DNA from 3 places in the Latilactobacillus sp. genome. Region 2 is predicted to be linked to each of the others. Evidence: predicted binding sites of a transcription regulator. Region 2 holds the regulator's gene; each other region holds the start of a gene.
What was found. Region 2 encodes NrdR, which represses ribonucleotide reductase genes. Its sites were predicted from a motif close to ACACNATATATNGTGT; they were not measured.
Positions count from the first base shown of each region.

Region 1: a site for NrdR is predicted at 1,356-1,371, ahead of pnuC (nicotinamide riboside transporter PnuC). Genes of this name have one in related genera too.
Region 3: a site for NrdR is predicted at 1,308-1,323, ahead of nrdH (glutaredoxin-like protein NrdH). Genes of this name have one in related genera too.

Region 1 is NZ_JAMQEX010000001.1:1,857-5,143, reverse strand. Features, by position in the region: gene spxB (pyruvate oxidase) at 1-454, shown strand, start outside; gene pnuC (nicotinamide riboside transporter PnuC) at 508-1,266, opposite strand; gene NDN60_RS00030 (carboxymuconolactone decarboxylase family protein) at 1,571-1,891, opposite strand; gene NDN60_RS00025 (cupin domain-containing protein) at 1,907-2,320, opposite strand; gene NDN60_RS00020 (MerR family transcriptional regulator) at 2,339-2,758, opposite strand; gene NDN60_RS00015 (NAD(P)H-binding protein) at 2,774-3,287, opposite strand, start outside.
Region 2 is NZ_JAMQEX010000007.1:83,572-86,858, reverse strand. Features, by position in the region: gene mutM (DNA-formamidopyrimidine glycosylase) at 1-147, shown strand, start outside; gene coaE (dephospho-CoA kinase) at 147-755, shown strand; gene nrdR (transcriptional regulator NrdR) at 1,304-1,777, shown strand; gene NDN60_RS05175 (replication initiation and membrane attachment family protein) at 1,795-3,174, shown strand; gene dnaI (primosomal protein DnaI) at 3,174-3,287, shown strand, end outside.
Region 3 is NZ_JAMQEX010000001.1:250,753-254,039, forward strand. Features, by position in the region: gene cls (cardiolipin synthase) at 1-1,077, shown strand, start outside; gene nrdH (glutaredoxin-like protein NrdH) at 1,397-1,627, shown strand; gene nrdE (class 1b ribonucleoside-diphosphate reductase subunit alpha) at 1,752-3,287, shown strand, end outside.

The DNA.
Region 1 (3,287 bases), on a different contig from region 2:
AAAGAAATATCAATTACCAATCATCAATATCATCACTTCTAATGCTTCATTAAACTTCATTAAGAGTGAACAAGATGATTTACCAATGGATTATTCAGGAATCTTTATCGAAGATCAAGACTTCGCGATGATTGCCCAAGCAATGGGCGTTGAATCAATCACCGTTCGTTCTTCTAAAGAATTACCTGCCGCTTTTGACAAAGCTCTTGAAGTCACAAAAGCGGGTCGCCCATTCTTAATCGATGCTAAGATTACTGACAAACGTAGTATCCCTGTTGAAGAATTAGAATTAACCATCAAAGATGGCAAGCTTACAGAATCAATTAGCGCAAGCTATGATGCTTCTCGTCCTACCGGCAAAGAATACAGCGTTGCTGATTTCTTCGCTGAATATGATGGTCAATCACTTAAAACATTGCCAGAATTATTCGCAGAAAATGGCGTTAAACTCTAATATTTTCAAATTAAAAAGCATCCTAACACATATTAGGATGCTTTTTTGATACTTTAATTTTCAGCAATCGTTTCTTTGGGATGGAACCAAACAACGTTCTTATCGAAAAATGACACTAAATCGTTTGATAAGTACAAGATGTAGGTAAAGAATAGGACCCAGTTAGAACCGCCTTGCATCGCTGTGATGCCCCATAACGTAATCGAAACAATACTTTGAATAAACCAGAAGTAGTAACTTTCTTTAAAACGTAACGTTGTCAATAACGCACCAGTAAAGCCAACCGAAGCGGCAACACTATCAATCAACGGCCGTGGGCTATCTGTCATATTACTTTCCCAGAGATATAACAACCCTACTGAAGCAGCGAAGAATAATAACGTCAGTACCCAGTTACGAAGACCCTTACCGCGACTCGCAAGACCACGGACTTTTTTATCGACATTTTGTGCCCAATCTGGCATCAATAAGACCGGAATATCTAACATAATAATGTAGACTGTTTGTAATAACATATCATTATAGTTTTTAGCGTTGTAAGCCACAATAATGTAGATTAACGCAGAAATAATCCCAAAAACACCATTTAAGGGTTTGGTATTAGTGATACTAATCGTACATGTAAAACCTAACATGCCCGCAAACATCGTTAAGATTGAAACACTGTTAATTGGTCCACCTGAAACTGTGGCAGCTAAAATAAAACCCAAACCAAACATTAATAAGCCATAACTGGCTGTTGTCCAGCCCTTCATTTGTTGGATATACCACTTTGGATTAAATACACTGGCGATTGCACGACTATCTTGCATTGATCAAAAACCCTCTTTATGTCAAATTAGTTATTTATTCAGATCGTCAACACCATTTTCTATATCTTGGTGCCTTTAAAGAATTAACAACACTATATATAGTACACGCAGACTTTTTAAATTTAAACTCTTGTATTTAATTCAAAATATGGTAGCTCTCAAATCATAATTTTTAGAATACCTGGTAATACGCCAATGCAAGCGCTGAACTAGTCCAATTAAAAAAAGATAGTTGTCCACCTTATCAATTCGCTCAAAAAAAGTGTCGCTCAATTTAATTTGAACGACACTTTTTAAATACTTTTTAAGCCCGGTAAATTGTTTTAGCGGCGTTCATTGCCGACCAAGCTTTTGGCCAACCCACATAAAAGGCCAGATGCGTGATAACTTCGACAATTTCTGCCTCGGTAATGCCGTTTTCCTTGCCAATTTTTAGATGTGCTGGTAACTGTTCGAAATTACCACCAGAAATTAATGCACTAATTGTAATTAAACTCCGTTGATGCGCTGGTAGTTCTGATTCTCGTGACCAGACTTGTCCAAATAAAACATCATCATTTAATTCAGCGAATTTAGGTGCAAAATCACCTAATAAATCGCGACCTGCCGTCTGTTTTTTTGCCATTTTAAAAACCTCCTTTTAATTTGTTAATACGTCATAATCAGCATCAGAAACAGCCTCTAGCCATTCAGGTGTTCCAGCTGTGATTGCGATGTGGCTAAACCAACTGTCCTTAGTGGCACCATGCCAATGTTTAATCCCGTCTTTAGTGACAATCACATCACCAGGCACCAAATGTTGGGCTGCTTTCCCGGCTTCTTGGTACCAGCCTTCACCACCAGTAACTAATAAAATTTGATAACCATCATGATGAATGTGCCAATTGTTACGACAGCCCGGTTCAAACGTGACATTACCAACATTAGCATTCACATCTGGTTCGTTAACCAACATTGATAAATAGCTTTGCCCAACAAAAAAATCTTGGTAAGCCACATTCGGTTCCCCTACTGTAAATAATTGTTCTGTTTTTAATCGTTCATTTTTAACCATTTCAATAACCTCACTTTATTATGATTCGAATCGCTGTAAATAGGTTTCAAAGCTTTCTAATTGACCTATCGACTGGTCTAATTTGCCATCATACCAGTCTATTTTACGGCCCATTATCACCAAGTTCGCTTGTAGCTCAGCGACTTCGGCTTCAGCGCGTGCTTTAACCTGCTGCAATAGCGCCTTGCGCGCCTCAATCGTTGGATCACCTTGCGCTCGCAATTCAACATAGTTCTGTAATTCGGTAATCCGCATCCCCTTCCCTTTTAGATGGAGGATAAAACCGACCCATTTAACATCCTCTAACGTGTAATAGCGTAACCCGGCTGCATCCCGTTGTGGTTTGATTAAACCTTGTTCCTCGTAATAGCGCAACGTATACGTTGATAATCCTACTAGCGTTGCAAATTCACCAATCTTATAATGTTTTTCTGCCAAGCTAACCGCCTCCTTTTAATAAACCGGTCGATCACCGTCCGTATTAGGCTGATTAATCCCCCAACTTGCGCGAATACCAAGGGTTGGTTGATCAATTAGGTCTACCACCACCTTGGCGATACTCTGTCGTGAAATGATCGTCCCTTTAAATGGTGTCCCTTTTTCCGTTAATTCATAATCAACAATCGGTTCGTCGGTCATATAAGCACACCGTAAAATCGTGTAGTCTAATGGCGATTGTTCAACAACTGCTGCTGCTCTGCGCGTATCTTCCATGACATCGTGACCCACAGCACGTTCATTCCACGCACCAAATTCTCCCGGCACTTCATGGTAAAGACCTAGCCCACTGATATAAATCAACCGTTTAACACCGGTCGCTGTCATTGCTTTGACGACGGTCTTCATTAAAGGTTCAAATTCGCCACCTAAATTAGCATAAACGATATCGATCCCCTTCAAAGCTGCCGTTAATCGCGCTTGATCCAAAACATCGCCTTCGATAATCGTCACATGCGGATTTGTTTTT
Region 2 (3,287 bases):
GCTGGCGCCTTCCAAGAAATGCTGCGTGTTTACGGCAAAAAAGGGGTTCCTTGCGAACGATGTGGGACACCCATCGAGAAAATTAAAGTGGCACAGCGGGGGACGCATTTTTGTCCAAAGTGTCAGATTAAAAGGAATGCAAAATAATGACTTATTTCCTAGGCTTAACGGGTGGTATTGCTACCGGTAAAACAACAGTTTCGCAAATGCTAGCGCAACAAGGTATTCCTATTATTGATGGGGATCAAGTCGCACACCAAGTGTTGGCTAATAATCAAAGCGTTCAAGCACAAATTCAAGCCACTTTTGGGAAGCAGCTTGTACAAGATGGTCAGGTCGATCGGGCAGCTTTGGGCAAATTGGTCTTTGGTAATCAAGCTGCCTTGGCGCAACTCAACGCGATTACAGCACCGGTCATTCGGGAGACGATTATGACCGAGATGGCTCAGGCCAAAGCGCACCAAGTACCGCTAGTTGTTTTGGACTTACCGTTGTTATATGAACAGCACTACGAAACGGTTTGCGACGGGGTGTTAGTCGTTTATTTGCCGGTTGAAAAACAATTAGCGCGATTAATGGCGCGGAACCAGTTAAGTCGCGAAGATGCTTTGAAACGGATTAACAGTCAAGCATCATTGGCTGAAAAACGGGACAGAGCAGACTTTGTGATTGATAACCAAGGTTCACTGGATCAATTGAAAGCCCAATTAAAGACAGTTTTGGAAGGAGTGTGCCATAAGTCGGGTATGTCCTGAGGATTAACACAGAATGGTGAATGATTGCTGGAAGCAATCGTTTGACATTCAGGGTTAACCGGAAGGATATGACTTATAGAACACGTTTATACCACCAATGTTCGGATACCGAAAAGGAGCTGAAGACAAAATTACTTTTGCCCCAGCTCCTTTTTTGGTCTATTCACACCACTCCGTATATGCGCAAAAGTAACCCGGTGCGATAGTACTCTGAAACGTGGACTACCAACCTGATTCCTGTGGTTAGCGATGTCAGTCAAACAACCGATTGCATCGGTTATTCGCCTAACGCTGCTAATCCTCAGAATCAACCCGGTTGGTAACGCACGCTGGTTAAAACGTGCCTCTCGCATCAACTTTTTGTGCTTTACCACGTTGTGCGAACAATCGACTGTGTCGCTTATTCACACCACTCAGTAAATGCTCAAAAGTAACCCGGTGCGATAGGCACTCTGTTGCATGTCATGTTATAATATTATTATACTGTCTGTTTAGAATAGTAAAATACAATTAATATTCCTTAAATTAAAAGATAAGAAGGTGTCTTTATGCTATGTCCACATTGCCATCAAAATAGTTCACGGGTAATTGATAGTCGACCAACAGATGAAGGACGCGTTATTCGGCGTCGTCGCGAATGCGAAAATTGTCAATTCCGGTTTACAACTTTTGAAAGGGTGGAGCAAACACCGTTATTAGTCATTAAGAAAAATGGGACCCGTGAAGAGTTTAACCGCGATAAATTATTACGTGGTTTAATCCGGGCTGCCGAAAAGCGACCGGTTACGATGGAACAAATGACTGAAATTGTTGATGAAGTTGAAAATAAAATCAGGGCATTAGGCGAAAACGAAGTGTCGTCACAAGCTGTCGGCGAATACGTCATGGCCGTTTTACCAGGTGTCGACGAGATTGCTTACATTCGTTTTGCTAGTGTCTACCGTCAATTTAAAGACATGAATGTTTTTATGGCGGAATTGCAAGAAATGATGAAAAAAGAAAAGGCTAAAGACCAAGATTAGTCGAAAGGAGTTAGCGGATGTCAGATGCATTTGATTATTTAAGTCCTAAAGATGGGTTTATGGTGACAAAAGCTAACTATTTGAGCGATTTTGATCAAACAGTCGTCACCTATTTATACCAACCACTGATGGGGGCTGTCGCGTACAGTCTCTATCTTTTGTTATGGAGCCAATCAACACAGGCCAAGAGTCAAACGACTTTCCAAACGCATGCGACCTTGTTGAATTTACTAGGGGTTGATTTGCCGGCTTTTTATGACGCGCGCAATAAGTTAGAAGCGTTAGGTTTAATGCGGACTTATCAGAAGAATAACAATACGGGCCGCAATCTGGTGTATGAATTATACGCACCAATGCAGCCACATATTTTCTTCAATGATGATTTGTTGAGTGTCATTTTATACGAATCAGTCGGTGAGAAGCGGTTTGTTGAATTGAGAGAGCATTTTAAACTACAACCAGTGCGCTCTAAGGAATACGAAGAGGTCACGAAGAACTTCTTGACGGTCTTCCACGTTCAAAATGATCATTTAACAACGGCCCCTACGGCAGTTGCTGAGGCACAAAGTACGTATCAACAAAAAAAGGCGCAAAAACCAAGTTTCACGTCAGTTGAGTTGCGCACTTTTGATTGGGCTTTATTACAAGAAGTGGTTGCACAGAATCAAATCGATACGGATGAAATTTTACGTAATGAGCAACGATTATTTAATTTGCATTATTTTTACGGATTAGACGAAATGGAATTGGGACGCTTAATCGGCCTCACCATGGATGTTGCCGACAGTCGGGTCAATATGGATGCGTTAGAACAAAACGTTTTGAATAATTATACGCGCCGACATAGCGTTCAAAATAACAGTGAACAACCGGCTAAAAAACCGCTTGAGACGCTACAAAAAGAATGGCAAAAAGCCGGCTTTAATGAAAAAGAAATGCAGTGGTTAACCGAAAGTCAGCAGTATTTACCAGTTGATTATTTGGAATATCTTAAGCAAAAAAATCATGGCTTTGTGGCGAAAAATGAAATTCGCGCATTACGTGACTTACAAAATCGCTATATCTTTAACAACGATGTTTTAAATATTTTAGTGGTTTATATTATTAGCCAGTATGAGGGCCTAACACAAGCTTTGTTAGATCGAATCGCCAACCAATGGGCGCAACAAGGGGTTAAGACGCCAGCTGACGCCATTTTACAAATCCGTGATTTCCAAACCAAACAAGAAACGAAACAAACTAAACGACAACCGCGCTATCAAGCCAAGACCAAGCAAGAAACTGTGCCTAAATGGGCCAAGTCTGATTATCAAGCGCCACAAACCACATCAAGTAAGGCGGATCAGCAAGAAATTGATCAATTACTCAAGAAAATCCGTGAAGGGCGGGAATCATAATGGAAAATATGGGCAAAGATTTAACCGACTATATGAACCGGCAACGCCTGAATCAACGCTTTAATAAATTGGTTGAAGAAGCCTTGCAAGATCCTGATGTGCAGGCCTTTATT
Region 3 (3,287 bases), on a different contig from region 2:
ACCGAAAAATTCGCTGCCTTGTTCGCCGATATTAAAAAAGCGACTAAGAGTATTCATATTGAGTACTACACCATTTACAATGATCAAATCGGTAATGAGCTACAAGCACTATTGGTTCAAAAAGCCCGAGAAGGTGTCGCAGTAAACGTCTTATACGATGCTTGGGGTTCTCAAGGGGCGACCCAAAAATGGTGGCGGCCACTTGAAGAAGCAGGCGGACATGCCCGGACCTTCTTTAGTTCGAAACATTCAATCACGGATTTTCGTTTGAATTTTAGAGATCACCGTAAAATCGTCGTTTTAGATGGCACAATTGGGTATATCGGCGGTTTTAACGTTGGCGATCAATATCTCGGCCGTAGTGCTAAGTTCGGCAATTGGCGTGATACACACATGCGCATTACCGGGAATGCGGTTTTGGCGCTTCAAGTACGCTTTTTGATGGATTGGAATGCCAGTGTTGAAGAAGCAATTCGTTTAACTTATTCTGAAAGCCACTTCCCGATTGCAGCGGAAGCTAACCGCGGCACGGCAGCGATGCAAATTGTTTCGAGCGGGCCTGATAAATTAGACGAACAAATCAAGTTGGGTTATTTGAAGATGATCAGTTCAGCTAAGAAAAAATTATGGATTCAAACCCCTTATTTGGTACCCGACGATAGTATTATCGATGCGCTCACGACAGCAGCGATGTCTGGTGTCGATGTGCGGATCATGACCCCTAGCATGCCGGATCATCCTTTTATTTATCGGGCCACACAGTATTATAGTCAGTTATTACATGAAGCTGGCATTAAGATTTACGCTTATCAAGACGGTTTCTTACACGCCAAAACAGTTGTCATGGACGGTCATATTAGTACGATTGGTTCGGCTAATATGGATATTCGTAGTTTCAAATTGAATTTTGAAGCCAATGCTTTTATTTATGATCCTAAATTGGCTCGTCAGCTCGAGCAGATTTATTTAGAAGATATCAAAAACGCGGTATTATTAACAGATGAAATGATTGCCCAACAATCTGCATGGTTACGTTTCAAACAAAAATTTTCACGACTTCTATCACCCATTTTATAAATCGTTCGGTAAAAAAAAGACCTTTGATTTTTCAGGGGTGAATCAGAAATTTTAATATTTTTTAGGAACGTTGCTACGGCTGAAACGGTGTCGGTTTCAAATTGCTTGCAATCGAATTGGGGATTGACATTATCCAAGATAATGGTAACTTTAAAACAGGAACACTACACAAGTTGAATTTAGAATCATTCGCGAACAGCCACTATAATTAGTGGCTGTTTTACTTTTAACTACCATATCTAGTATTTAAACATTGCATGATTCTTTTTTAAACGGTATACTAAAATTACTAATTAAGTTCCACAAGGAGTTAATCACAATGGCTAACATTACACTATATACGAAGAACGGCTGTCCTCAATGCCGTATGACGAAGCATTTTTTAGAAACACACAATATCACTTTTAGCGAACATAATATTAATGATGAACCCCAATATATTGATTACTTAAAAGAAAAAGGGTTCCAAGCTGTTCCTGTGCTTGAAGCTGACGGTGTTGAAAGTTTCTCCGGTTTTAGACCAGCCGAATTACAAAAATTGGCCTTTTAAGTTTAAGTGCTGTCCTTAAAATAGGCATCTACGAGTGGGACCAACTCCTTGAAGAGTTGGTCTTCACTTTTTTTACACCCAAAATCGGGCATTTTATTAATTTTTTTAAGAAAGTGGTGCGCTAATGTCTTTAAAAGAGATTAAAACTGAAAACGTAACTTATTATGAATTGAATAACCAAATCAACATTCCGGTTAACGGTCAAATCCCCCTTCAAAAGGATCAAGAAGCACTAGAAGCCTTTTTAGAACAAAATGTGCAACCCAACATGGTGACTTTTAAATCACTACAAGATCGCTTAAATTACATGGTGGCTGAAAACTATTACGAAGCGGATTTTCTAAAGGCCTACTCAATCGATTTTATGGAACGCTTAAACCAATATTTAATCGATCAAGACTTTCATTTTAAATCTTTCATGGCAGCTTATAAGTTTTATGCGCAATACGCTCTTAAAACAAATGATAACGGCTTTTACTTAGAAGACTTTAAAGACCGGGTCTTCACCAACGCGCTCTATTTTGCGGATGGTGACGAAGCCCTTGCAATGAGTGTTGCTGATGAAATGATCCATCAACGTTACCAACCAGCGACGCCTACCTTCTTAAATGCGGGACGTTCTCGTCGTGGTGAATTAGTGTCATGTTTCTTATTGCAAACAACCGACGATATGAATTCAATTGGCCGGACCATCAACTCTGCTCTTCAATTATCACGAATTGGTGGTGGCGTCGGGATTAGCTTGTCTAACTTGCGTGGTGCTGGTGATCCAATCAAAGGCATCGACGGTGCTGCAAGTGGTGTCTTACCTGTTATGAAATTATTAGAGGATTCATTCTCTTATTCCAACCAATTAGGGCAACGTCAAGGCGCTGGTGTTGTTTATCTGAACGTTTTCCATCCAGACGTCGTGGCTTTCTTGGGCGCTAAAAAAGAAAATGCGGACGAAAAATATCGGTTAAAGACCCTCTCACTAGGCTTAACAGTGCCAGATAAGTACTATGAATTAGTCAAAGAAGACGCTGATATGTATCTCTTCAGCCCATATAGTGTTGAACGTGAATACGGCCAACCTTTCTCATACATCGATATTACGGCCGAATATGACAACTTAGTGGCTAACGACGCGATTAAGAAGACGAAAATTAAAGCCCGTGATTTAGAAAATGAAATTAGCAAGCTCCAACAAGAATCAGGTTACCCTTATATCGTGAATATCGATACGGCTAATAAAGCCAACCCAATTGACGGTAAAATTATCATGAGTAACCTTTGTTCTGAAGTCTTACAAGTGCAAACCCCTTCTCAAATTAACAATCGTCAAGAATATGACGTTTTAGGAACTGATATTAGCTGTAATTTAGGTTCAACTAATATTCCGAACATGATGACCTCTCCTGATTTTGGCCATTCAATTGAAACGATGGTTCGTTCATTAACTTATGTGACCGATCATTCTGATATCGATGTTGTCCCTTCTGTGGCACATGGGAACCAATTAGCCCACACAATCGGCTTAGGCGGCATGGGCTTGCACACCTACTTCGCTAAGAATCAAATGATGTACGGTTCAGAAGAATCAATCGACTTTACAAGCAATTACTTTATGTTATTGAACTACTGGACATTAGTTGCTTCAAACAAGATTGCTAAAGAACGT